DNA from 3 places in the Priestia sp. HNGD-A6 genome. Region 2 is predicted to be linked to each of the others. Evidence: riboswitches for the same ligand, from Rfam matches in the RefSeq annotation. Region 2 holds a riboswitch; each other region holds the start of a gene.
The links. Region 2 has a riboswitch for S-adenosylmethionine ahead of SCI76_RS07035 (PLP-dependent aspartate aminotransferase family protein). Riboswitches for the same ligand answer to the same signal wherever they lie in the genome.
Positions count from the first base shown of each region.

Region 1: linked by a shared signal. The riboswitch ahead of SCI76_RS02855 (Na+/H+ antiporter NhaC family protein) and the one ahead of SCI76_RS07035 (PLP-dependent aspartate aminotransferase family protein) in region 2 are both predicted to bind S-adenosylmethionine.
Region 3: linked by a shared signal. The riboswitch ahead of SCI76_RS15875 (phosphoadenylyl-sulfate reductase) and the one ahead of SCI76_RS07035 (PLP-dependent aspartate aminotransferase family protein) in region 2 are both predicted to bind S-adenosylmethionine.

Region 1 is NZ_CP138621.1:547,054-555,049, reverse strand. It holds gene SCI76_RS02880 (DMT family transporter) at 1-159, shown strand, start outside; gene SCI76_RS02875 (ABC-F family ATP-binding cassette domain-containing protein) at 196-1,815, opposite strand; gene SCI76_RS02870 (YtoQ family protein) at 2,175-2,615, opposite strand; gene SCI76_RS02865 (ABC transporter ATP-binding protein) at 2,786-3,697, shown strand; gene SCI76_RS02860 (ABC transporter permease) at 3,690-4,457, shown strand; SAM riboswitch class I at 4,559-4,665, shown strand; gene SCI76_RS02855 (Na+/H+ antiporter NhaC family protein) at 4,751-6,061, shown strand; gene SCI76_RS02850 (hypothetical protein) at 6,101-6,229, opposite strand; gene SCI76_RS02845 (LacI family DNA-binding transcriptional regulator) at 6,354-7,313, shown strand; gene SCI76_RS02840 (transcriptional regulator SplA domain-containing protein) at 7,399-7,647, shown strand; gene splB (spore photoproduct lyase) at 7,760-7,996, shown strand, end outside.
Region 2 is NZ_CP138621.1:1,379,241-1,387,236, forward strand. It holds gene putP (sodium/proline symporter PutP) at 1-364, shown strand, start outside; gene SCI76_RS07020 (SIMPL domain-containing protein) at 596-1,255, shown strand; gene SCI76_RS07025 (hypothetical protein) at 1,318-1,584, shown strand; gene SCI76_RS07030 (PLP-dependent aspartate aminotransferase family protein) at 1,619-2,800, opposite strand; gene SCI76_RS07035 (PLP-dependent aspartate aminotransferase family protein) at 2,784-3,929, opposite strand; SAM riboswitch class I at 4,001-4,118, opposite strand; gene SCI76_RS07040 (hypothetical protein) at 4,285-4,947, opposite strand; gene SCI76_RS07045 (hypothetical protein) at 5,017-6,108, opposite strand; gene SCI76_RS07050 (CotH kinase family protein) at 6,240-7,328, opposite strand; gene SCI76_RS07055 (CotG/ExsB N-terminal domain-containing protein) at 7,497-7,985, shown strand.
Region 3 is NZ_CP138621.1:3,117,400-3,125,395, forward strand. It holds gene SCI76_RS15850 (glucose-6-phosphate isomerase) at 1-1,028, shown strand, start outside; gene SCI76_RS15855 (YugN-like family protein) at 1,129-1,533, shown strand; gene SCI76_RS15860 (potassium channel family protein) at 1,543-2,331, opposite strand; gene SCI76_RS15865 (VOC family protein) at 2,399-2,782, opposite strand; gene cdaS (sporulation-specific diadenylate cyclase CdaS) at 2,880-3,506, opposite strand; SAM riboswitch class I at 3,820-3,922, shown strand; gene SCI76_RS15875 (phosphoadenylyl-sulfate reductase) at 4,176-4,889, shown strand; gene SCI76_RS15880 (inorganic phosphate transporter) at 4,909-5,988, shown strand; gene sat (sulfate adenylyltransferase) at 6,041-7,192, shown strand; gene cysC (adenylyl-sulfate kinase) at 7,205-7,804, shown strand; gene cobA (uroporphyrinogen-III C-methyltransferase) at 7,896-7,996, shown strand, end outside.

The DNA of each region.
Region 1 (7,996 bases), 830 kb from region 2:
TCGTTAGCAGAGCCCGTTACCGCTTTTTTACTTGGCGTCTTTTTCTTAGGAGAGTCTCTAACTTTGGTCAACATATGCGGAGCAGCACTAGTATTTGCTAGCTTAGCGTTTTTAACGTATTCTCCGAAGTCATCGCTAAATCAAGAGGTGCGTATATAAAAAAATCCCCTTTCTCTATAGAAAGGGGATTTCTTATTAAGCGTACATACTAGCTACTTGTTTTTGCAGGTTGCTGTCTTCTAAATACTCATCGTACGTCATTTGCTTGTCAATTACTCCATTTGGCGTAATTTCAATTACACGATTTGCAATCGTTTCAACGAACTGATGGTCATGAGATGTGAAAATCATTGAACCTTTGTAGCTGATAAGTCCATTATTTAGTGCTGTGATTGATTCTAAGTCAAGGTGATTCGTAGGGTCGTCTAGTAAAAGAACGTTTGAACCGCTTAGCATCATTTTAGAAAGCATACAGCGAACTTTTTCTCCTCCGGAAAGAACGTTGGCTTTTTTCAACACTTCTTCACCAGAGAATAGCATTCTACCTAAGAAACCGCGTAAGAAGCTTTCGCTTTGATCATTAGGTGAATACTGACGCAGCCAGTCTACTAGGTTTAAATCTCCGTTTTCAAAGTACTCGGAGTTGTCTTTTGGGAAAAAGGCTTGAGACGTTGTGACACCCCATTTGTACGTACCGCTGTCTGCTTCCATTTCACCCATTAAAATCTTCATTAATGTTGAATTTGCAAGTTCGTTTCGGCCTACAAGAGCAATCTTGTCATCTTTATTCATAATAAAGCTTACGTTATCGAGTACTTTTACGCCGTCAATTGTTTTTGTTAAACCTTCAACGCGAAGTACGTCATTTCCAATCTCACGTTCCGGCGTGAAGTTCACGTATGGGTAACGACGAGAAGAAGGACGGATGTCATCTAATGAAATTTTATCAAGCAATTTTTTACGAGACGTTGCTTGTTTTGATTTCGATGCATTTGCGCTAAAGCGAGCGATAAAGGCTTGAAGCTCTTTAATTTTTTCTTCTTTTTTCTTGTTTGCATCTGACGCCATTTTTTGTGCTAATTGACTTGATTCATACCAGAAATCATAGTTACCAACGTAGACTTGGATTTTACTGAAGTCAAGGTCAGCAATGTGCGTACATACTTTGTTTAAGAAGTGACGGTCATGTGATACAACAATGACTGTGTTTTCAAAGTTAATTAAGAACTCTTCTAACCATTGAATTGCTTGGATATCCAAGTTATTCGTAGGCTCATCTAGAAGTAATACATCAGGTTTTCCGAATAAAGCTTGTGCAAGAAGCACTTTTACTTTTTCACTACCCGTTAGTTCAGCCATTTTTTTGGCGTGAAGATCTTCAGAAATACCTAATCCTTTTAAAAGAATAGCCGCTTCTGATTCTGCTTCCCAACCGTTTAATTCAGCAAATTCACCTTCAAGCTCAGCTGCTTTCATTCCGTCTTCATCTGTGAAGTCTGCTTTCATATAAATAGCATCTTTTTCTTGCATTACTTCATAAAGGCGAGCGTGCCCCATAATAACGGTTTTCATAACTTCTTGATCTTCATATTCGAAGTGGTTCTGTTTTAAGACAGCAAGGCGTTCGCCAGGGCCCATATGTACATCACCAGTCTGAGATTCAATTTCACCAGATAAAATTTTTAAAAACGTTGATTTTCCAGCACCGTTTGCGCCGATTAATCCATAGCAGTTACCAGGCGTGAATTTAATATTCACATCTTCAAATAACTTTCGGTCGCCAAATCGTAAACTTACATTACTAACTGTAATCATGTATGAGCAGTCCTCCAAATTCAATATCTATAAAATTATACCATTCTTTTGAGATAAGAGCGATATGAATACAATATTTCAAACATAAAGTGTAACCGACACTTTAAGCACTCGTCAACCATTTAAGGGATTTTTTGAGCGGTAACGCTTGATTATTCTAGCATTCACCAAAACTTTGAGCAGCAAACTAATATATTCAGGGAAACAGAAATTGTTGAATATATATTGTTTTTTATTGAGCTATACGGATACAATCTATGAAAAACGTAGACGGTTTAAAAAACGACTCTTCACGCTTCACTTTTATGTTCAAAACGAAAGAAAGCTCTGAGGAATAACCTGAGAGCTTTCTAAATTTATTATTCAAAAATATAAGCCAATGCTTGAAGAGCCTGTTCTGCCGTTTCGACTACAACTTGCGCTTTGTTTGATAGTTCTTTAAGCGGGTGATGCAGTTTTTCAGGGCGAACCAAAATTAGCGGTTTATCTAATGCGATGGCTGTTGCCGCATCCATTGCGCTGTTCCACTGTTTGTATTTTTCACCAAATAAAGCAATGACCACATCAGATTTTTTAAGGAGAACCTGTGTGCGTAAATTATTAATTTGAGAAGCAGCTTCATCTTTTAAGACAGCGTTAGGCTGTTTTCCTAAAATTTCTTCTCCAATGTTGTCGGAGCGGTCATGGTCTGTCATGGGACCGACAAAGGTAAGGGGAAGGTTTAATTGTTTTGCTTGGTTTTTAATTTCGTCTCGCCAGTTATCGTGAATTTGCCCGGCAAGGTATACGGTTAAGTTCATTATGTAGAAGTCCTCCTCTAACTAAGATTTGTTTTATTTTATCAAATGTAAGCGGATAATACGAATGATTTGAATGGGCTACTTTTCCAAAAATAAGGTTATAGTAGACAAATAGTTAAAAAAGAGAAACAATAGAAGGCGTATTGCTAATTAAAGAAAGGATGTACATGATGACAGAAACAGTGCTACAAGTAGATCATGTCAGTAAAGTAATTGGGAAGAAAACCATTTTGCATGATGTATCCTTATCGGTTGAGCGCGGTGAGATTTTCGGATTGCTTGGTCCGAACGGATCTGGAAAAACAACGCTCATTCGTACCGTCGTAGGACTCATTAAAGAAACAAAGGGAACAATTACCGTCAATGGTTTTCCTTTAAAAGAACAGTTTACATCAGCTATGAAATCAATTGGAGCGATTATTGAAAATCCTGAGTTTTATGATTATCTGACGGGCTATCAAAATTTAAAACACTTTGCGAATATGCATGAAGGGATCACAGCAGAACGCTTGGATGAAGTGATTGCGCTAGTAAAGCTTGAAAACAGCATTCATGCAAAAGTGAAGACGTATTCCCTTGGGATGAGACAGCGTTTAGGAGTAGCTCAAGCTATTTTACATAAGCCTGCATTGCTTTTACTAGACGAACCAACAAATGGTCTAGACCCAGCGGGAATGAGAGAATTTCGTACATATTTACAAACCCTCTGCAGGGAAGAAGGTATTTCAATTTTAATCGCGAGCCACTTATTAAAAGAAGTGGAAGCATTATGTGACCGCGTTGGTATTATTCAAAACGGCGAGTTAAAAGCTGTTCAAGATCTATCTCCAAATCGTCAAGATCAAGGGATGTATGTAGAATTTGAAGTATCTGACGTGCAACAAGCAGCGGATCTTTTATCTCAAGAATTCCAAGTAACAATAAAATCCGATAGTATTGATGTAGTGATTATGAAAGAACAAATTCCAGCTGTGAATAGAAAATTAGTGGACAGCGATATTTTAGTCTACCGAATCACTCCTGTTTATGAGACGCTTGAAGATTCGTTTATGTCCGTTACGGAGGGAGAGCACCATGCTTAAGTTAATTCAAAATGAACACATGAAATGGTTTCACAAAAGAAGTACAAAAATCACGTTTATCACAATCGGTATTTTAACTCTTTGTATGGCTCTTTTAATGAAGAAAGTGGCAAACAGCGCAGGAACGGAAGACAACATATTGAATTTCCTGTCATTTAGTGCAGGCATGCTGATCCTCGTTCAATTTTTCGCGCTTGCTGTTGGAGGATCAATGGTTGCAAAAGAGTTTGAAGCGGGTACCATTAAGCTTCTTTTAATTCGCCCTGCTAGACGTTCAACGATTTTAACGTCCAAGTACATAACGCTCATTTTAATTAGCTTGTATTATTTGCTGAGCTATTTGCTTTTTTCGTTTGTATGGGGAGCATTGTTCTTTGGATTTGCCAGTCTAGAAGGAGATGCGCAGCTGCTTAAAAACATTACGCTTACGTATGACAGCGCGTATATGGAAACGTTTATGATGATGACGTTCGCATTCATGCTGTCGTCTTTATTTAGAAACAGCGCGCTTGCTTCAAGTCTAGCTATTGTCGTAAGTATTGGGGCGAAAGCAGTAACTGGGATAGTATCACAGTTTGGTCTATGGTGGGGGAAATTTTTACTGTTCGCCAACACAAACTTTGTGCAGTATATGGACGGAATGAAGACGATGTTTGACGGAATGACAATTCCATTTTCAATCTTCATCTTAGTTGCACACTTTGTCTTCTTTATGGGCGTAGCATGGGTGGCGTTTTTAAAACGTGACGTAGCTAATTGATGTGAGAATTTTCACACTATATATTTTTCTAAAATAGCATTTGACAATTAAATAAAAAGAGATTACAGTAGTGAAAGACTATTTTTAAAACAACTACAAACTTCTTATCAAGAGAGACGGAGGGACTGGCCCTACGATGTCTCGGCAACTGGCTGTACGCAGTGCGGTGCCAAATCCAGCAGACGATGTTTCGTTTGGAAGATGAGAAGGGTAATCTTATGATACAAATAAGAGACCTCTTCTTATCAATAAGAAGAGGTCTTTTTTTATTACGTAAACAAGAGGTGTTAAGAATGGAACAACAAAAAGGAAACGGCTGGGCGCTGTTACCGCTGGGCGTCTTTTTAGTCCTGTTTGTCGGATCAGGAATTATAACGGGAGATTTTTATAAGCTGCCTGTATTAGTAGCTATTATCATTGCAGCCATTGTGGCGCTGGCTATGAACCGCAAAGATTCACTTAATGTAAAAGTGGAACGCTTTGCTAAAGGAGCAGGGCATCCTGATATCATTATTATGGTACTTATTTTTATTTTAGCAGGTGCTTTTTCAGAAGTCGCTAAAGGCATGGGAGCTGTTGATTCAACGGTAAACTTAGCTCTGTCTGTGCTTCCGCAAAGCTTAGTGGTAGTCGGAATCTTTGTTATTGGCGCATTCATTTCAATTTCGATGGGAACGTCAATGGGAACGATCGCTGCGTTAGGGCCTATCGCTGTAGGAATCAGTGAGCAGGCGCATGTATCCATTACATTGGCAATTGCTGCTGTTGTTGGTGGTGCAATGTTTGGAGATAATTTATCCGTAATCTCTGATACGACCATTGCGGCAGTTCGTACGCAAAAAACAAATATGTCAGATAAATTAAAAGTAAACTTTTTCATTGTCCTTCCTGCAGCGATTGTTACAGTGATTTTATTACTTGTAATGACGCTAGGCAATACGTCATCAGTAGAAATTAAAGATTTTAGCTGGTTTAAAATCTTGCCTTATGTCGGCGTACTCGTTGCTGCCATATTTGGTGCAAACGTATTAAGCATTTTAACCGGAGGAATTGTATTAGCCGGCGTAATTGGATTAGCTGACGGAAGCTACACGCTTTCTTCTCTTGCTAAAACTGTGACAGAAGGTATTGGCGGAATGTCGGAATTAATTATTTTATCTCTTTTAATTGGCGGAATGGTTGAACTCATTCGCTATAACGGCGGTATTCAGTTCTTATTGAACCTATTAACACGACGCATTCAAACAAAAAAAGGCGGAGAATTCAGTATCGCCGGATTAGTAAGTTTAACCAATTTAGCCACGGCTAATAACACGATTTCAATTATTACAGCAGGTCCGTTAGCGAAAGAAATCTCTGATAAGTATTCAATTGACAATCGTAAATCAGCCAGTCTGCTCGACTTGTTTTCATGCAGCGTTCAAGGGCTTATCCCTTACGGTGCACAAATGCTTCTAGCAGCAGGATTTGCTAAAGTTTCACCGATTGAGATTATTCCATTTACATTCTATCCAATGTTAACAGCGGTTTGCGGTATCATTGCAATTGTAATTGGCTTTCCTCGTTTAAATAAAAAATCAAAATCATCTAAAGAAGCTGCGTAATATCAAACCCTTAAAAAGAACATTCTTTTTAAGGGTTTTTTACTGTTTGAAAAAATCAGTCGGCTTTTTTTCATCTAGCTCCTTCCAAAGTGTCTCATTTTGTTTAAGTGCATAAGCCGCTCCTCCGATTTCAATTCCGCATAATAAAATGAATAACAAAATACCCATGATATGACCTCCTTATACAAGTGAATAAAAACATGATTGTAACGGGTTTAGCTTATTGCTTTTTCACTTTATAATGAGAATAAAGTATGAAACGCGTTTCAGCGCAAGAGAAAAAGGTGAAAACATGACAAATATCCGAGATATCGCAAAAAAAGCTGGTGTATCTGTTTCGACCGTGTCACGGGTTTTAAATCATCATCCGTATGTAAAAGAAGAAAAGCGCCGTCTGGTAGAAGAAGTAATTCAAGAACTTAATTACGAACAAAACATTAATGCCGTTCACTTATCAAAAGGGAAAACAAATATGATTGCCGTCGTCTTGCCTTTTATTAATCATCCTTATTTCAGTCTGCTTTTAGAAGGAGTGGCCTCTCAAGCGTTAGAAAAGCAGTATCAGCTTGTTATTTGTCAGACGAACTATGATGTAAAAAAAGAAGAAGAAGCGCTTCATATGCTAAAAACAAAGCAGGTTGATGGAGTGATTATTTGTTCTAGAGCAAGCAGCTGGAGCACGATTGAATGCTATCAGCAGTACGGGCCGATAGCCGTGTGCGAAAACGTACAAAATCGTTCTATTCGCTCCGTATACGTTGATCATTATGCAGCTTTTAAGAAAGCGCTCATGTATTTGAAAGAAAAAGGATATACGGATATTGGCTACTGTATTGGAAGAATGACGGGTACAAATAGTCAACAGAGGCAGCAAGCATACAAAGAATATGTAGAAAGAATAAATGAGCCTTATCATCCGGAATGGGTGTTTCAAGGCTGTTTGAACGTGACAGATGGTGAAAAAGTGGTAAAAAAATTGGTGCAGATGAAAAATCGGCCTCAGGCGCTTTTAGTAACAAACGATCAAGTCGCTATTGGTATAAAAGCTCAGTGCGAACAAGCGGGTATATCAGTTCCAGGCAATTTAGCTATTATTGGTTTTGATAATCATCCGCTTTCTTCTTATTTACAAATCACAACGATCGAACTTCCTCTCAAAGAAATGGGCGAAACGCTTTTTAAACTAGTCAGGAGCAAGGATCCTCAAAAAATTGAGCTTCCTTTTCGGTTTATTGAGCGTAAAAGCGTATAAATTCTTGATGATCTCACCACGTGTTTTTATCGGATAAAATGAGTAAAAGCGGACATCATACGAGTAAAGAAAGAAGAAAAGGATGATGATCGTGGAGAAAAAAGAATATCAAGTAGGAGATCAAGTATTTGTTATTTACCGAAATCCTCATACGGCAAACGTTGCTAATATTAATCAAGCTGAAATTGTTGAACACCCTGAAAATAAAGGTGAAAAAGCGCTGTTTCTGCATGAGTCTTATCATTTGTTAGCTGAAGATGATGCTGTGTATTCAACGTATGAAGAAGCAGAGAACATGTATAACAAGATATTTGATTATGAACAATATGATTGACGAAAGGCTCTCTTAAATAGAGAGTCTTTTTTGATGTGGAAAATAATTACCATGGATAGAGTCTTTTTATTTTTCAAACGCTATTAGTATTAGAAAAAAGGAAGTGTACATGATGATAAAACCTTTTGTACCTCAATTAGTATACATTGAGCCAGGGGCAATGGAGTACCCGCTTGGTGTTCAATTAAAAGAAAAATTTGAGAAGATGGGAATTGAGATTCGTCAAACAACTTCTCATAATCAAGTGCGTAATATACCGGGAAAAAATGATTTGCAAAAATACCGCAATGCCAAGTCCACTTTAGTAGTTGGTGTGCGTAAAACCTTGAAATTTGATACATCTAAACCG
Region 2 (7,996 bases):
TGCCGTTTTAGGTGTTGCAATTATTGGTATTTTGCTTTCTTTAAAACCTAGTGATACGATTTTAGGACTTGTCGGATACGCATGGGCTGGATTTGGTTCTGCATTTGGTCCTGCTATTTTACTAAGTCTATACTGGAAGCGTATGACTCGATGGGGAGCACTTGCAGGGATGATTGTAGGCGCTGTCACGGTATTAATTTGGGTGAACACTCCGTTGAAGGATACCCTTTACGAAATGATTCCTGGGTTCTTTTTAAGCTTATTAGCTGTTATTGTTGTAAGTTTACAAACAAAGAAACCATCAAGCGATGTTCAACAGCAATTTGTTGAAATGAAAGAAATTTTAATAAAAGAATCGAAATAAACAAAAAGAAGCTGAAAAAAAGTACGTAAGTTGAAGGAAGATCCGAACGATGAATCGAGATTCTTGATGAAGAATCAAATTCGTTCGGATTTTTTAATGGTATGGTGAATGTAGGTTTTATGTATATAGTTGCTTCTGGCGGTTGATTTAGTTATGTCTCAATCTCTTTTTGTTTTTAATCTCCTTTTCTTATCATATATATACTAAAGATCAATAAAGGAGGTTTTTGGTATGCAACATTCTTATTTCCCTTATGAACCTACACAGCAACTGCGCGCAGATACACAAAATAGAGAAATTAAAGTAATTGGTGAAGGGAGTGCTTCAGCCATTCCAAATGAAATTTCCATGACGATTGGAACGCGCACGGAAAACCGAGACGTTCAAGAAGCCTTAAAAGAAAATTCAGCTGTTTCAAATACTCTGCTGCAAGAAATACAAAAACTTGGAATCAATGACCAGCAAATTGAAACAGCTTCATTCACTATAAACCCTAAATATGATTACAGCGATGGAAAATCGACTCTTACAGGATACGAAGTACAGCATTTGTTTAGAGTAAGAGTACAAGATGTAAAACAAGCTGGCGATGTTTATAACGCTACGTTTTCAAGCGGAGCCAACGTAGCGCAAGATCTTCAATTCCACGTTACAAATGATGATAAATATGAACAAGAAGCGATAAGTAAAGCTTTGCTTAACGCTAAAGAAAAGGCCTTTACCATTGCCAACACGCTGCAGCTCCCTATTAACCAAATCCCCATTTTAATCGAAGAAGGCCCCGTCTATCAGTCATCTGGATCCTCGCCTAAGTTATTAGCAGCCTCTCCCCCTATTCAAGCTCAGTCCTTGACTGTATCTGCTTCTGTAAAAGTTACGTACACGTATTAATACTTATGGTAAACTATAGATTATTATAATGAAGAAACTAATCTAAAGGAGCTCTTTGCACAATGACTTCTGAACATTTACTAGCAGCTTATCAGACCCTATGGTTGAACCGTTCTTTCGCTTCTAAACAAGCCCTGACAAGTGAAGATCAGCTTCACGAAGCCATTCTGAAAGATTTAAAAGATGAAATGACTCATCCACGCGTTCGGCAAACACCGTATGTAAAATATCATCTTGGCATAAAAAGAATTCTAAACAGCGGTCTTTCCTCTGATGAAAAAGTTGCGCTTACGTCCCTATACACAAACCTTTTAGATAGCTGTATATAACAAAAAAAGGACTTCCTTAATGGAAGTCCTTTTTTTATTTAATTAACGCTTTTTCTTCTAAGCTTTGAAAAACAGCGTTAAAGTCTTGCTTCAAATCCTCGAATTCCTCTAACCCTACTGAAAGGCGAAGAAGTGAATCAGTAATTCCTTTTTCTTCACGTACTTCTTTTGGGATACTTGCATGAGACATTGTTGCAGGATGCGTGAGAATGGATTCAACTGCACCTAGACTAACGCCAATTGAAGCTAATTTGACTCCTTGTAAAATATGTCGTGCTACTTCTTCATCCTGCACTTGGAAAGAAATCATAGCTCCGTATCCATTTGCTTGTTCTGAAATGAGTTTGTGGTCCGGATGACTTTTTAAGCCTGGGTAGTATACACGGCTCACTAGAGATTGTTCTTCAAGCCACTTTGCAAACTGCAGCGCTGTTTTTAACTGCTGATCTAAACGAACTTTTAATGTCTTAATTCCTCGAAGCAGTAAAAAACAATCCTGTGGCCCCAAGATAGCACCAAAAGCATTTTGTACAAACTTTACTTCTTCCGCTAGCTTTTCATCGCTTACTACAACTAAACCGCCAATGACGTCACTGTGGCCGCTGATATATTTTGTAGCACTATGAATGACAATATTTACACCAAGGTCAATGGGCTGCTGCAGATAAGGTGTTAAAAACGTGTTATCCACAATTGTAAGGAGATTGTGCTCCTTCGCCAAACTTGCTACTGCTTTAATATCCGTTACCTGTAAAAATGGATTTGAAGGGCTTTCGATATAAATAGCCTTCGTATCTTTTGTAATAGCTTCTTCTACTTTCTCAACCTTCGTTGTATCAACAAAAGTTGTTTTGATACCAAACTTTGAAAATAATCGTGTTAATACACGATATGTCCCGCCGTACGTATCGTGTGAAACTAAAATTTCATCTCCTGATTCAAAAATAGATAACACCGATGAAATAGCAGCCATACCTGATGAAAAAGCAAAACCAGCGTATCCATTTTCTAGCTGAGCAATAGTGTTTTCTAAAGCCTCACGCGTTGGGTTTCCTGAACGAGAATAGTCATAGCGGCCGTTGTTCGTCTCATCTTCTTGATTAAATGTAGATACCTGATAAATAGGTACGTTAACCGCTCCAAAATGACCGTCAATTCCTGTATTTGCATGAATTAAGTTCGTACCAAATCTATGTTTATTATTGTTGGTATGCATCAAATGCCTCCTTCAAATCTTTAATTAAATCATCTGCGTGCTCAATTCCAACTGATAATCGAAGTAAACAGTTTGTTACTCCGACACGATTTCGAATTTCCTCAGGAATGTCAGCGTGTGTTTGACGAGCTGGGAATGTCATTAAACTTTCCACGCCTCCTAAGCTTTCTGCAAATGTAATAACTTTAACATTTTCTAAAAGTACTGACACGATGTCAGGGTGTGAGACAGCAAAAGAAATCATGCCTCCAAATCCAGTTGCTTGTTTCTTCATGATTTCATAGCCCGGATGTGTTTCAAGACCAGGGTAATACACTTTTTCCACGAGATCATGAGCAGTAAGCCAATTTGCAATTTTCAGTGCGTTTTCGTTATGTTTTTCCATCCGAAGCGCTAGCGTCTTAATACCGCGCAATAACAGCCAGCTATCCTGTGGACCTAAGATTGCCCCAGCTGCATTTTGATAAAAACGAATTTTTTCTCCTAAGCTACTACATCGAGCGACTACAAGACCAGCAACAACATCATTATGACCCCCAATGTATTTGCTTGCACTATGTATCACAATATCTGCTCCAAGCTCTAAAGGACGCTGATAGTAAGGGGACATGAATGTATTGTCAACGATAGTAAGCAAATCATGCTGTTTAGCTAACGCAATTGCTTCTGACAAATCAGTCACGTGCATCATTGGATTTGTAGGTGTTTCAATAAATAAAGCTTTCGTGTTGGGACGAAGCGCATCTTTTACTTGCTCGAGATGGGCTGTGTTGACGTACGAAACAGTAATTCCTTGCTCTGAAAAGATTTCATTTAGTACTCGGTACGTTCCTCCGTATAAATCCTCTGATACAATTAAATGATCTCCGTTTTTAAATAGTGCTAAAACTGCCATTACACCCGCCATTCCTGAAGCGAATGCTACTCCTACTTCTCCTTTTTCTAAAGCAGCAATTGCTTCTTCCAATGCTGTACGAGTAGGATTTGCCGTACGTGCATAGTCAAATCCTGTACTTTGCCCTAAAGCAGGATGAGCAAATGTTGATGCTTGGTAAATGGGTGTTGTAATAGAACCTGTTGCAGGATCACGACCTACTCCTGAACGAACTAATAAAGTTTCAATTTTCATCTATTTCTCTCCTTAACTCAAAATAAAAAACACTCTTCACAGATGGAAGAGTGTTCGTTTATACACGATTTCTCTCATCTGTTAGAACAATACTGATGTTCCACAGGAATTAGCACCGTTCAAATGAATGATTCATTTGATGGTTGCCGGGCATCGCAGGGCCAGTCCCTCCGCCACTCTTGATAAGAGTTCTATATAATTGTTGGTGGTTAACGTTTGTTGTTACTAACTTTAATAAAGATTTTCTTTATTGTCAACATAATTTTCTAAAAAATTTAAATCATCTCATTTGTTTATTCAATATACTTGTCCTGATAAGCACATAAAAAAAGAGACGACACCAAGGTCTCTTTTTCTAAGGCAAGTGCACAGATTTTACGTGAGCTAACTTCCAATACATACTTTCTCCATTTGCCGTAATTAGTTCAACAATATTGTTAGAAACTTCTTTAAGTACACCAATCTTTTCTGATTGATCCCCTAAATCTAATACGACCAGTTGATTTTCATATTTTTTAAGCTGCTCTTCAAAGTTTCTGACAAAAGGTGCAGAGGCGGGCCTTACGGGGAGCTCTTTGTCACTTAAAGAATAAGGGGTTAACTCATTACTGTAAGGGGTAAGCCATTTCAAATGATGCAGAGAAACAAAGACATTTTTATACACTGGAGAATAAAACACAAGATAATCATTCAGCACGCTTGTGATATAGCCATGCAATGATTTCCCTCCCGTTACATAAATTTCAATAAATTTCCCTTTTGCCTGCTGTAAAATATTACGATAAGAAATCCGCTGGCTTTCTTCTATTAAATTTTCTTCTATTGTCCGTAAAGGCGTATAATCTTCTTCTGAAACTTCTCGCAAGCGATGTATGTGTAAAAGAGGAATATACAAATAATCATGTCCATTATATAAAACCATTACATCTAACCCTAGATCAACAAGTTTTCCTATAAACGTTGTTTTCCCTGATATATCGACTTCAACAATTTTATCAATATAATGATTCATACTCATTCTCATTCTCCTCCTTTTTCCTATATGATAGAAAAGGTGCTTTATAAGCACCTTTTACGTTCCAGTTCGTCATGCTTTCCAACGATAATTTTTCGTTTTAATAACTTTTTCACCTGGTGTTGAAGAGCGTGAACCCGTACGGCGACCTCCCGAGCGATCGTCTGTGCGACCTCCTGTACGTCTTCCTGTACGTCTTCCGGTACGGTCTCCAGTACGGCCATCCGTGCGACCTCCGGTTCTATCTACAGTAGTTGATTCTTGCACAGAATCTTCTTCATTTGTATCTCCATTTTGCTCAGAATTTTCTTCATTTTGCTTGAAAGATCCTTTTGATCCTAAGGCAATGGTTTTTACGTGTCTTGGTTGTAAACGTAAAACTTGATTATTTTGTACAAGAGTAAAGTTCCCATTGCGACTTTGAACTAACACACCTTCTACAGCCTCTGGCCCTCCACCGTTAATAGCTACCCATCTATGCGAAAACTCTTCAAACAGTTCATTGAAACTTTTCGCTTTAATATACTCAGGTGTTTCTTCAACTAATAATGGGTTTTGCGGAACAACAGGCGTATTTTTGCTTACAACTTCACTTACACTCTTTATGTGCTCTACATTGATATAAACGACGCCGTCATCTTCTGTTAGTAATACGACATACGCAGATTCAAATGAGCCTAATACATCAAGGATCTTACCCAATTTTTTCTCTGGCCCTCCTTGATTTATTTGCACTTGTTTATCTTTCATCAATAATAAAGTGCCTGCAAATGTGTTGGCTCTGTGCAGTTCTACTTCACTATTAAATCCAGAAAATGTTTGCGCGGAATTAGACTTTGTATCCTCTGTAATGCTTTTAACATGAGCGAGCTGGTAATAAATAAATGTATATTGCTGTTGTGGAATAAGCTGCGCCGGTTGATTATTTTGCTGATTGTTATTTTGTTTTGTTTCAAGAGCAAGTGTTAAATAATCTGATTGAACGTCGATTAAATATCCCGTTTTAGATTCAGGCCCCCCGCGATAGACAGTTACTACTCTCCCTTTTAATGGTTTAAAGTGGGCAGAGTAGCCCGTGCTTTCAGATTGTTGAACTTTACGAGCGCGACTACGATTGGCATTTTGAGTTTGGTCTTGATTTTGGTCGTAGTAATAGTTACTCATTATTTTTCCTCCTTATTAATTGTCCTTATTGGTCATTCATAATGTATATATACGTATCATGTACAGCTATTGTCTTCCTGCATTTGCCTATTATTCTTAAATTCCACTTTTGCCTATCAGTCTAGTAAAATTCAAAAATCAAAAAGATGACTTTTAATGTACGCTGTTCGGTCTTTTACGAAAGAAAGCATAAGGTCTGGTTCCTTATGGAATTGCTCCAAGTTATCTTTTACGTAAGGATCTTTTAATACATATGGAGCAATATAATCATGCAGTTGATAAATGATTGGTTTCATGTATTCTATTGTAAATTGATTATTTAGAACATTGTTCATTTTTTTAATATATCGCTTTTTAATGCTGTTCACCGCCAGTAATCGAGCTGTAAGCGTATTAAATCCTTGTGCACGTACATAGTCTCCTTCCATTACTTTTCCATTTACATCTCTTCCCCAAGTTGCATCATAATCCCATGGAATCAGTTCAAAGCGCCCGCTTTCATGATTTAGATAGAGCGCATAGTTATGGACAAAACCGTCGTAATTCTGCATACAAATAATACCGACTAACCAAGATAAGTAGCGGTCGACGTTCAGGTACTTCTCAATATTCTGTTCGAATTCTGTATTTGTCCATGTATTAAGATTAAATATAAACTTTTCTAATTTTTCCTCGTCTCCTTCTCTCACTGCTTTATCTTCATATCCAGATAACAAAGTTGTTTTTGGCTTTTTATCCAAATCGCTCATCAAAGAAAAATTAGCATCTCCGTCTACTGCATAAAATATAGATCCATCCGCTAAATTTCTTTTTTTCAAAAATAGTTCATCTACCGATTCGAGCTGAAGATATATTCCTTCATTTTTCCCATTAATCTTAAGAGTGACAAACTGAGAGTGGGGAGATAAAACATCTAAAGAAGAGAAAAAATCGAGGGACAATTTGTTGCGCATAAGCGATGGATCTTTGTATTCAGCGTTTAGGTGTATTTCTTTGGCGCGCTGAAATATTTTCGGAGAATAAAATTCAATATAATATGACTTTTTCTTCATCTTCCGAATATGGGAGCCTCTTAGGAGCAAATCAATATCGTAGCGTTTTTTGTTAAACTTCATCGTTGCCTGAACCGCTTCTTCTGACCAAATATCTCTTTGCATTTCCTTTAAATCTTTTACATTCACAAACAGAGCGTATTGAGGGATTTCTTTTTGCTTCATGATTCGACCACCTTTCTTCAATTATTAAAGTATATGAAGGGTAAATTCTCCATGATACCCCGCAGCATCAACTATTTCCGCAAACTCCACTTTTGACTCATATCAAGGACAAGCATCATCGCGTATTCTATTAATGCAAGACCTAGTCCAATTGACAAGGAGGTTTTTGTATTGCATATTACACCTGAAAAAATTAAAGAGGCTGCTGAAGCCCTAGAATGTACAGAACTGAAATCTTTTATGTTTCAAGAGCCAACTGCCGGTCCACTAACAAAGCCACGTCGCTCTTCTCGTAGCACTGGCCGCAGCTCTCGCCGTTCTACCCGCGGTACGCGTCGCTCTTCTCGCCGCTCTCGTCGTTCTACTCGCAGCTCTCGTCGCTCTTCTCGCCGCTCTCGTCGTTCTACTCGCAGCTCTCGTCGTTCTACTCGCCGTTCTCGTCGTTCTACTCGCCGTTCTCGCCGTTCTACTCGCCGCTCTCGCCGCTCTCGTCGTTCTACTCGCCGTTCTCGCCGTTCTACTCGCCGCTCTCGCCGTTCTACTCGCCGCTCTCGCCGTTCTACTCGCCGCTCTCGTCGTTCTACTCGCCGCTCTCGTCGTTCTACTCGCCGCTCTCGTCGTTCTACTCGCCGCTCTCGTCGTTCTACTCGCCGCTCTTAATTTCTCTAAAC
Region 3 (7,996 bases), 1.7 Mb from region 2:
GTAAAACTCCGCAAGTTATTTTTGCTGGTAACAACATCAGCTCAACATACATGAAAGACCTAATGGATGTTTTACAAGATAAAGATTTCTCTATTAATGTTATTTCAAAATCTGGTACAACAACAGAACCGGCGATTGCTTTCCGTATCTTCCGTAAATTATTAGAAGAGAAATACGGCAAAGAAGAAGCACGCAAGCGTATTTATGCAACAACAGATAAAGCGCGCGGCGCATTAAAAACATTAGCGGACGAAGAAGGCTATGAAACATTTGTTATTCCAGATGATGTAGGCGGCCGTTATTCTGTATTAACAGCGGTTGGCTTATTACCAATCGCCGCTGCAGGTCTTGATATCGAACAAATGATGAAAGGGGCAGCTGATGCTCAAGAAGCATTTTCATCATCAGAGCTAGAAGAGAACCCAGCTTATCAATATGCTGTAGCTCGTAATGTTCTTTATAATAAAGGAAAAACAATTGAAATGCTGATTAACTATGAGCCAGCTCTTCAGTACTTTGCTGAGTGGTGGAAACAGTTATTTGGTGAAAGTGAAGGAAAAGACCAAAAAGGTATTTACCCTTCATCTGCTAACTTCTCAACGGATCTTCATTCTTTAGGTCAATATGTACAAGAAGGTCGCCGTGATATTTTTGAAACAATTGTACAAGTTCAAGATTCTCGTCATGAGCTAACAATTGAAGAAGATGCAGCGGACTTAGATGGACTAAATTACTTAGCTGGTGAAACAGTTGACTTTGTAAATAAAAAAGCGTTCCAAGGTACAATGCTTGCTCACACAGACGGAGGCGTTCCAAACTTAGTTGTGAACATTCCAGCGCTAGATGAGTATACATTTGGATATGTTGTATATTTCTTCGAAAAAGCATGCGCAATCAGCGGCTATTTATTAGGCGTAAACCCATTTGATCAGCCGGGAGTAGAAGCATACAAAGTAAATATGTTTGCTCTTCTTGGAAAACCTGGTTTTGAAGAGAAAAAAGCAGAATTAGAAAAGCGTTTGAAATAAATAAAAAGTTCACCTTCTTGTTAGAAGGTGAACTTTTTTGCTTTTGAGATAAAGGATAAAAAGCTGGAAAAAGGACATGTTAAAACAGAGGAGGGATAAGATGATTGAATTATCTTCAAGATTAGACGGCACATTATTCAAGCTTTATGAATTAGAAAAAACGCTTAAGCCGCTTGGGTATAACATTGGAGGAAATTGGGATTATGATCATGGTTCATTCGACTATAAGATGAATGATGAAGTCGGCTATCAGTTTTTACGCATCCCGTTTACAGCTACGAATGGAGAACTGGATTCTAAAGGAACAACCGTACAGATTGGTACGCCATTTTTACTTTCACATAAGTATCAAATTGGCTTAGATGACAATGTTCACAATGGAAACGTGGGTGCTTCATTTAACCAGTTTGCAGAACCCCAAGACGCAGACGCTTCATTTCCAGAAAAGTATATCAGCTTAGGAGAAGAGCTAATTAGAGAGGCAGAAGAGGCGCTGCTTCAATAATTGAAAGGATTATTCTTTTCTTAAACTCTCTAATTTTTTCACAAAAATATGTTCGTACATGACCTGACTAATCAACTCGTTTGTTTTAATCATTTCATTTACCCCTAAATTTTGCGCATTTTGAATATGCTTTTTTGTTAACAGTTCAACGATGCTGTAAATAGAAGGGTTCAATCCTTGCAGAGCGACTAGCGTAACAATCGTATTCATGTCTGCATATTCTTCTGTCTTATGCTGATCGGCAGTAATCAGCACTTTTTTTGCGCACCGAGCATTGGCAAGTTCTAATACCTCATAGTGAGAGGGACTTCCTTTAATAAAATGAACGCGATCACAGATCATGGGGTTTTTAGTCAGAGAGTCGTCGATAAGAACAATGTCTTCTTTATGAAATGCGTCGCGATAAGACTCTAGCACGAGTTTGGCGCGCTCATTCCACCCCACAACGATGAAGTGATCTTTTCCATAAAACTTTAAATTCCCTTCCAAATAAGCGCTCTCAGCGGAAACAGCAATTTTAGAAAGCGTGACAAAATAAGTAGTAATAAATCCCGTTCCAACCAGGACTAAAATAATTGCAGCTAACCTTCCAATCGTAGTGGTGGGAGCAAAATCACCGTACCCTATAGTAGAGATTGTAATAATAACCCACCAAATTCCTTCAAACACATTCCCAAACGTTTGCGGCTCTAGGAAATGTATAAGCATGCCGAAAAGTAAAACAAGGCAGCCGATAATAAAAAGAAGCCGCACTAAAATAGAACGACGAAAAAGTCGGAATAATAGCCATTCCATCATAAAAAAACCTCCAGTGATTAGTCATAGCCACAGTATGACCATTTTTCACTGAAGGTATAAGATATCTTTATCTTTTTACTTCGTAATATTCAATCCATTCTTTGTCTGGACCGTAGAAAAATAAGTATCTTGCTCCATTTGGCAAAGTTACAATGTTTTCTTCCACAAATGAAACGCCTGCTGATTTTAAACGCTCAAACTCCTCTTCAATTCCATCTACTGCCAGCGCAAAATGATGAACTTTACCTTCACTAGGTAAGCTTGAGTTATACCCTTGAATTAACTCTACGATTACATTGCCTTCTAAACCTAGAAAAGCTAGCTTCAAAGACGGATCGGTATGTGGTAGTGTTTCGATGAGCTCCAACCCCACTTTTTGTGTATAGAACTCAATAGATTCTTCTATATCCTTTACTTGAACGCCTACATGTTCAAATTTTAAAATTGCCATATGCATCACCCGTATCTATAGTATGTAAAAACTATGAAATATATTAAAGAGAAAGGATAGATAAGTCAAGATAGGGCTGCTTATCAGGAAAGGGCTCTTAAATCATATTTTTGCTGGAGTGAATAGGGTAGAGGCTTCCATCAAGAGCAAACGAAATTTTACCTGTTTCTTCAGATACAACTAAAATTAATGCATCCGATTTTTCCGACATTCCAATTGCTGCACGGTGACGTGTTCCCAACTTTTTGTTCGTTGAAATAATAGACGAGAGAGGTAAAACATTAGCAGCTGAAATAAGCTGATTATTTCTAATTAGGACGGCTCCGTCATGTAAGGGTGTCCCTGGATAGAACAGTGTCTCAACTAGCGTAGCGCTGACAGGAGCTTGAATAGGCATTCCTTTTTGAATAAGAGGATCAACATTTTGTTCCCGTTCAATGACAATTAAAGCGCCGTGACGTTTCTCAGAGAGGTTATGAATAGCTAGGGACAGAGCAGCGTATTCAAATGTATAAGGCGATAAGTAATGACGCAAGTAATAAGAGGCGGCCGTAGCTTGAACATCTTGAAATAACCTTCTCATCTCCTCAAAATCACATAAAATACAATGATCACTCGTGTCTAAATGTTTAATTAAATTAGAGGCTTCAGTTGAAATCTGCTGTAAATATGTTCGCACATTATTTTTAATTGTATCGTCTAATTGAAAGGGTTGTCTCTCCATCTTATATAGCTCCTATCTGTCAGTCAGTGTTATCTGTAATGTGTGCTAATGTGAGTGAATTATCCGTAAAGCTCATAAATCCGTTATTAATTTTATAGAGAGATTTTGCATTTTATTTAGCAAGAGAACATAAAAAGTCGGGGAAAAAAGAAAGCGTTTTATAAACTGATATGTTCACATTTGGGTTAAATTTACATATGTTGTTTTAAATAAAAGTATAGATATTTCTGTGAATTTAAAGTATAGTTTTCTTATCGGATATATAATTTTTAATGTTGACAAATATTCTAAATATGCTAAAATTTTTAAAAAATGCTTATCAAGAGTGGTGGAGGGATCTGGCCCGCTGAACCCCGGCAACCTGCTTAGCAAGGTGCTAATTCCAGCAAAGTGTGTATCATTTTGAAAGATAAGGTGAAAATTATTGCCTACCCAGTCTTTCAATACGGAAGACTTTTTATTTTGATATAGCGCAAGAGATATTTTGAGGAGGGACAACGATGACTGTAAACCCCGACTTAAAACAAACCTTTGAACACGCCGAAGCAAAGTAAGAATTAAATAGTTTCGCTGACTAGACACACTAGAGGCGGTTTTATCCAATTCTAGTGGGTAAAACCGTCTTTTTTTATTGGATAACGCGGATAACTAAGAATTGGAGTGGAGAAAATGGCAGACTTATATACGTACGAAAACTGGAGCGATACATTTCCAGAGTTCGACAGTAAAGATGAAACAAAAGGAGCCCTTTCAGCATTGCAGTGGGCGTATGATACCTACGGAGATTCAATTATTTATGCGTCAAGCTTTGGGATCGAAGGAATCGTGTTAATTGATTTAATTTCAAAAGTGAAAAAAGATGCTGAAATTGTCTTTTTAGATACAGGGGTTCATTTTAAAGAAACATATGAAGTGATTGATGCAATTAAAGAACGCTTCCCTGATTTACGTATTCATATGAAAAAGCCGGATTTAACTCTTGCAGAACAAGCTGAAAAACATGGAGATGAGCTTTGGAAGAGTCAGCCTAACCTATGCTGTCAAATTCGAAAAATCATTCCGCTAAGAGAATCCCTTGCTCCTTATGATGCGTGGATTTCTGGTTTGAGACGTGAGCAGTCTGAGTCTCGTGCCAACACGAATTATTTTAATAAAGATGAGAAATTCAAGAAGGTGAAAGTTTGTCCGTTAATTCATTGGTCATGGAAAGAAATTTGGCGTTATGTGTATAAGCATGATTTGCCATACAACAAACTTCATGATCAAGGCTACCCAAGTATCGGCTGTGAGCCCTGTACCGCACCTGCCTATAATGTAGACGATTTACGTTCAGGAAGATGGGCAGGTACACAAAAAGTGGAGTGCGGATTACACGAATCTTAAATACGAAAGAGCTGAATAAATGATGCTTTTATATGTTGCCTTTATCATTGCGCTTTTTTTTGCAATGAATATTGGGGCAAGCGGTGCAGCAGCTGCTATGGGCGTTTCATACGGCTCCGGTGCAATTAAAAAGCGAAGAGTGGCCCTGTTCATCTGTGCTGTAGGAATTGTGCTCGGAGCTGTTACCGGAGGCGGTGAGGTGGTAAAAACCATCAGTTCAGGTATCATACCTGAAAAACTGCTGTCAGTAGAATTAGTTATTATCATTCTGGCTGCTGCAACGCTGTCACTCTTTTTCGCGAATTTGATTGGTATCCCTTTATCAACAAGTGAAGTAACAGTTGGCTCAGTTGTTGGAGTAGGGGTAGCTTATCAATCTCTGTATGTAGAAAAACTTTTAATTGTCATGTCTTTTTGGATTATTGTTCCGCTAGTTTCATTTGTTATTGCTTTTTTGATTGGGAAAGTGATAAAGCGCAGAGCGCATAAAAAAGAAGCAGAGGGAAAGTGGAAAAGAGTTTTAACGATTTTAGTTATTGCAACGGGATTCTTTGAAGCCTTCTCAGCTGGAATGAACAATGTGGCAAATGCTGTCGGTCCTCTAGTAGGAGCTGGATTAATGGATGCTACAACGGGTGTCATAGCAGGAGGATTGGCGGTGGCGCTCGGAGCTCTTTTACTAGGAGGCCGAGTTATTGAAACAAACGGAAAAAAAATTACTCGCTATTCTGTAGGAGAAGGCTGTATTATCTCGGGTACTGGTGCTTCTCTTGTTACAGTCGCTTCACTGTTTGGTTTGCCAGTACCGCTTACACAGGTCACTACGTCTTCTATTATTGGAATAGGCGCAGCGAAAACGGGATTTACGAAAGAACAGCGAGAAGTGGTCATTCAAATGTTAAAGGTTTGGGTGGTATCCCCTGTATTTTCACTCGTAATCTCATATGTTCTTGTGAAATTAGTACTTGAAAGCGACTTATATTCATTTGTGGTGCTAGCTAGTGGATGTATTGCTACAGGAGGTATTCTAAGCTTAGCTAGAACGACTAGAAGAAAAAGAGCAAGCCTGCAGTCGGAAAAAGAAAAAATGACTGCGTGATTCAAGTGCTTTTTATTATATTGTGTTAATTACTTAAGGAGGATTTTACAAAATGACAACAATTCAAGCACACGGTGGAGAATTAATTAATTTATATCAACCAACATATGACTACACGTCACTAACAAAAGAAATTGAAGTAGACAACATGGCTCTAAGCGATTTAGAACTAATTGGAATTGGTGCTTATAGCCCAATTACGGGGTTTTTAGGAGAAAAAGATTATCAATCAGTTGTTGAAAATATGCGTCTAGCAGATGGAACTGTATGGAGTATTCCTATTACTCTTCCCGTAACAGAAGAGCAGGCTAAAGAATTAAACATTGGCGACAAAGTAAAACTAGTTCAAAGCGGTGTGACATATGGTGTTTTAGAAGTTTCTGAAGTATATACGCCAAATAAAGAAAAAGAAGCGGAAAATGTGTACCGCACAGCAGAACTTGCCCACCCTGGTGTGAAGAAAATGATGGAACGCCCAAATGTATATGTAGCAGGTCCAATCGTACTTGTAGAACGTACACCTAAAACGCGTTTTGAAAAGTATTACCTAGATCCAACTGAAACAAGAGCAGCATTTGAAGAGCGCGGTTGGAAAACGGTTGTTGGATTCCAAACTCGTAACCCTGTTCACCGTGCGCATGAGTATATTCAAAAAACAGCATTAGAAATTGTAGACGGCCTGTTTTTAAATCCACTTGTAGGAGAAACAAAGTCAGATGATATCCCAGCAGATATCCGTATGGAAAGTTATGAAGTACTTTTAGAGAACTATTATCCTAGCGATCGTGTAGCTTTGGCAGTTTTCCCTGCTGCAATGCGCTATGCTGGACCTAGAGAAGCTATTTTCCATGCAATGGTTCGAAAAAACTTTGGATGCACGCATTTCATTGTAGGCCGTGACCACGCTGGTGTTGGTGACTACTACGGAACATATGATGCACAAAAAATCTTCAGTAACTTTACGGCAGATGAATTAGGAATTACACCTTTATTTTTTGAACACAGCTTCTACTGCAAGAAGTGTGAAGCGATGGCATCAACGAAAACATGCCCTCACAGCAAGGAAGATCATATGATTCTATCTGGTACCAAGGTACGTGAAATGCTTCGTAACGGAGAAGTGCCACCAAGCACATTCAGCCGTAAAGAAGTAATTGAAGTGTTAATTAAGGGATTAGCAAAACAAAAAGTATCTTCAAAATAAGGAGCGGTTGAAGTGAGTAAATCAACAAACATTACGTGGCATGATGCTGGAATTACAAAACAGGAAAGACGCGAGCAAAATAATCATCACAGTTTTGTATTATGGTTTACGGGCCTTTCGGGTTCAGGTAAATCTACCGTAGCAAACGCAGTGGCAAAAGCGCTTTTTGATAAAAATATTCGCAATTATGTATTAGATGGTGACAATGTTCGTTTTGGCTTAAACAAGAATTTAGGGTTTTCTGCTGAAGATCGTACAGAAAATATCCGCCGTATCGGTGAGGTTTCTAAGCTGTTCGTAGACAGCGGTCAAGTGGTACTAACAGCATTTATCTCTCCATTCCAAGAAGATCGCGCTCAAGTGCGTGAGATCTTAGAGGGGAATGAATTTTTGGAAGTATACGTAGAGTGTCCGTTAGAAGAATGTGAAAAAAGAGATCCAAAAGGCCTTTACAAAAAAGCAAGAAGCGGAGAAATCCGTGATTTTACAGGAATTGATTCTCCCTATGAGTCACCTGCTAATCCTGAAGTAACAATTAATACAAGTACACAGTCTGTAGAAGAATGTGTACAAACTGTTATTGAATATTTATCTAACCGAAAATTCATCTAAATGACAGCGGACTTTGTCCGCTGTTCTAATTCAAATTAAAATTTGGGAGCGCTGCGGAGACGTGGAAATGATGGAAGGGTGAAAGGCATTCATGGGGAAAGTATATCTAGTCGGTGCAGGACCAGGAGATCCAGATTTAATTACATTAAAAGGGTTGAAAGCAATTCAGCAAGCAGATGTTATCTTATATGA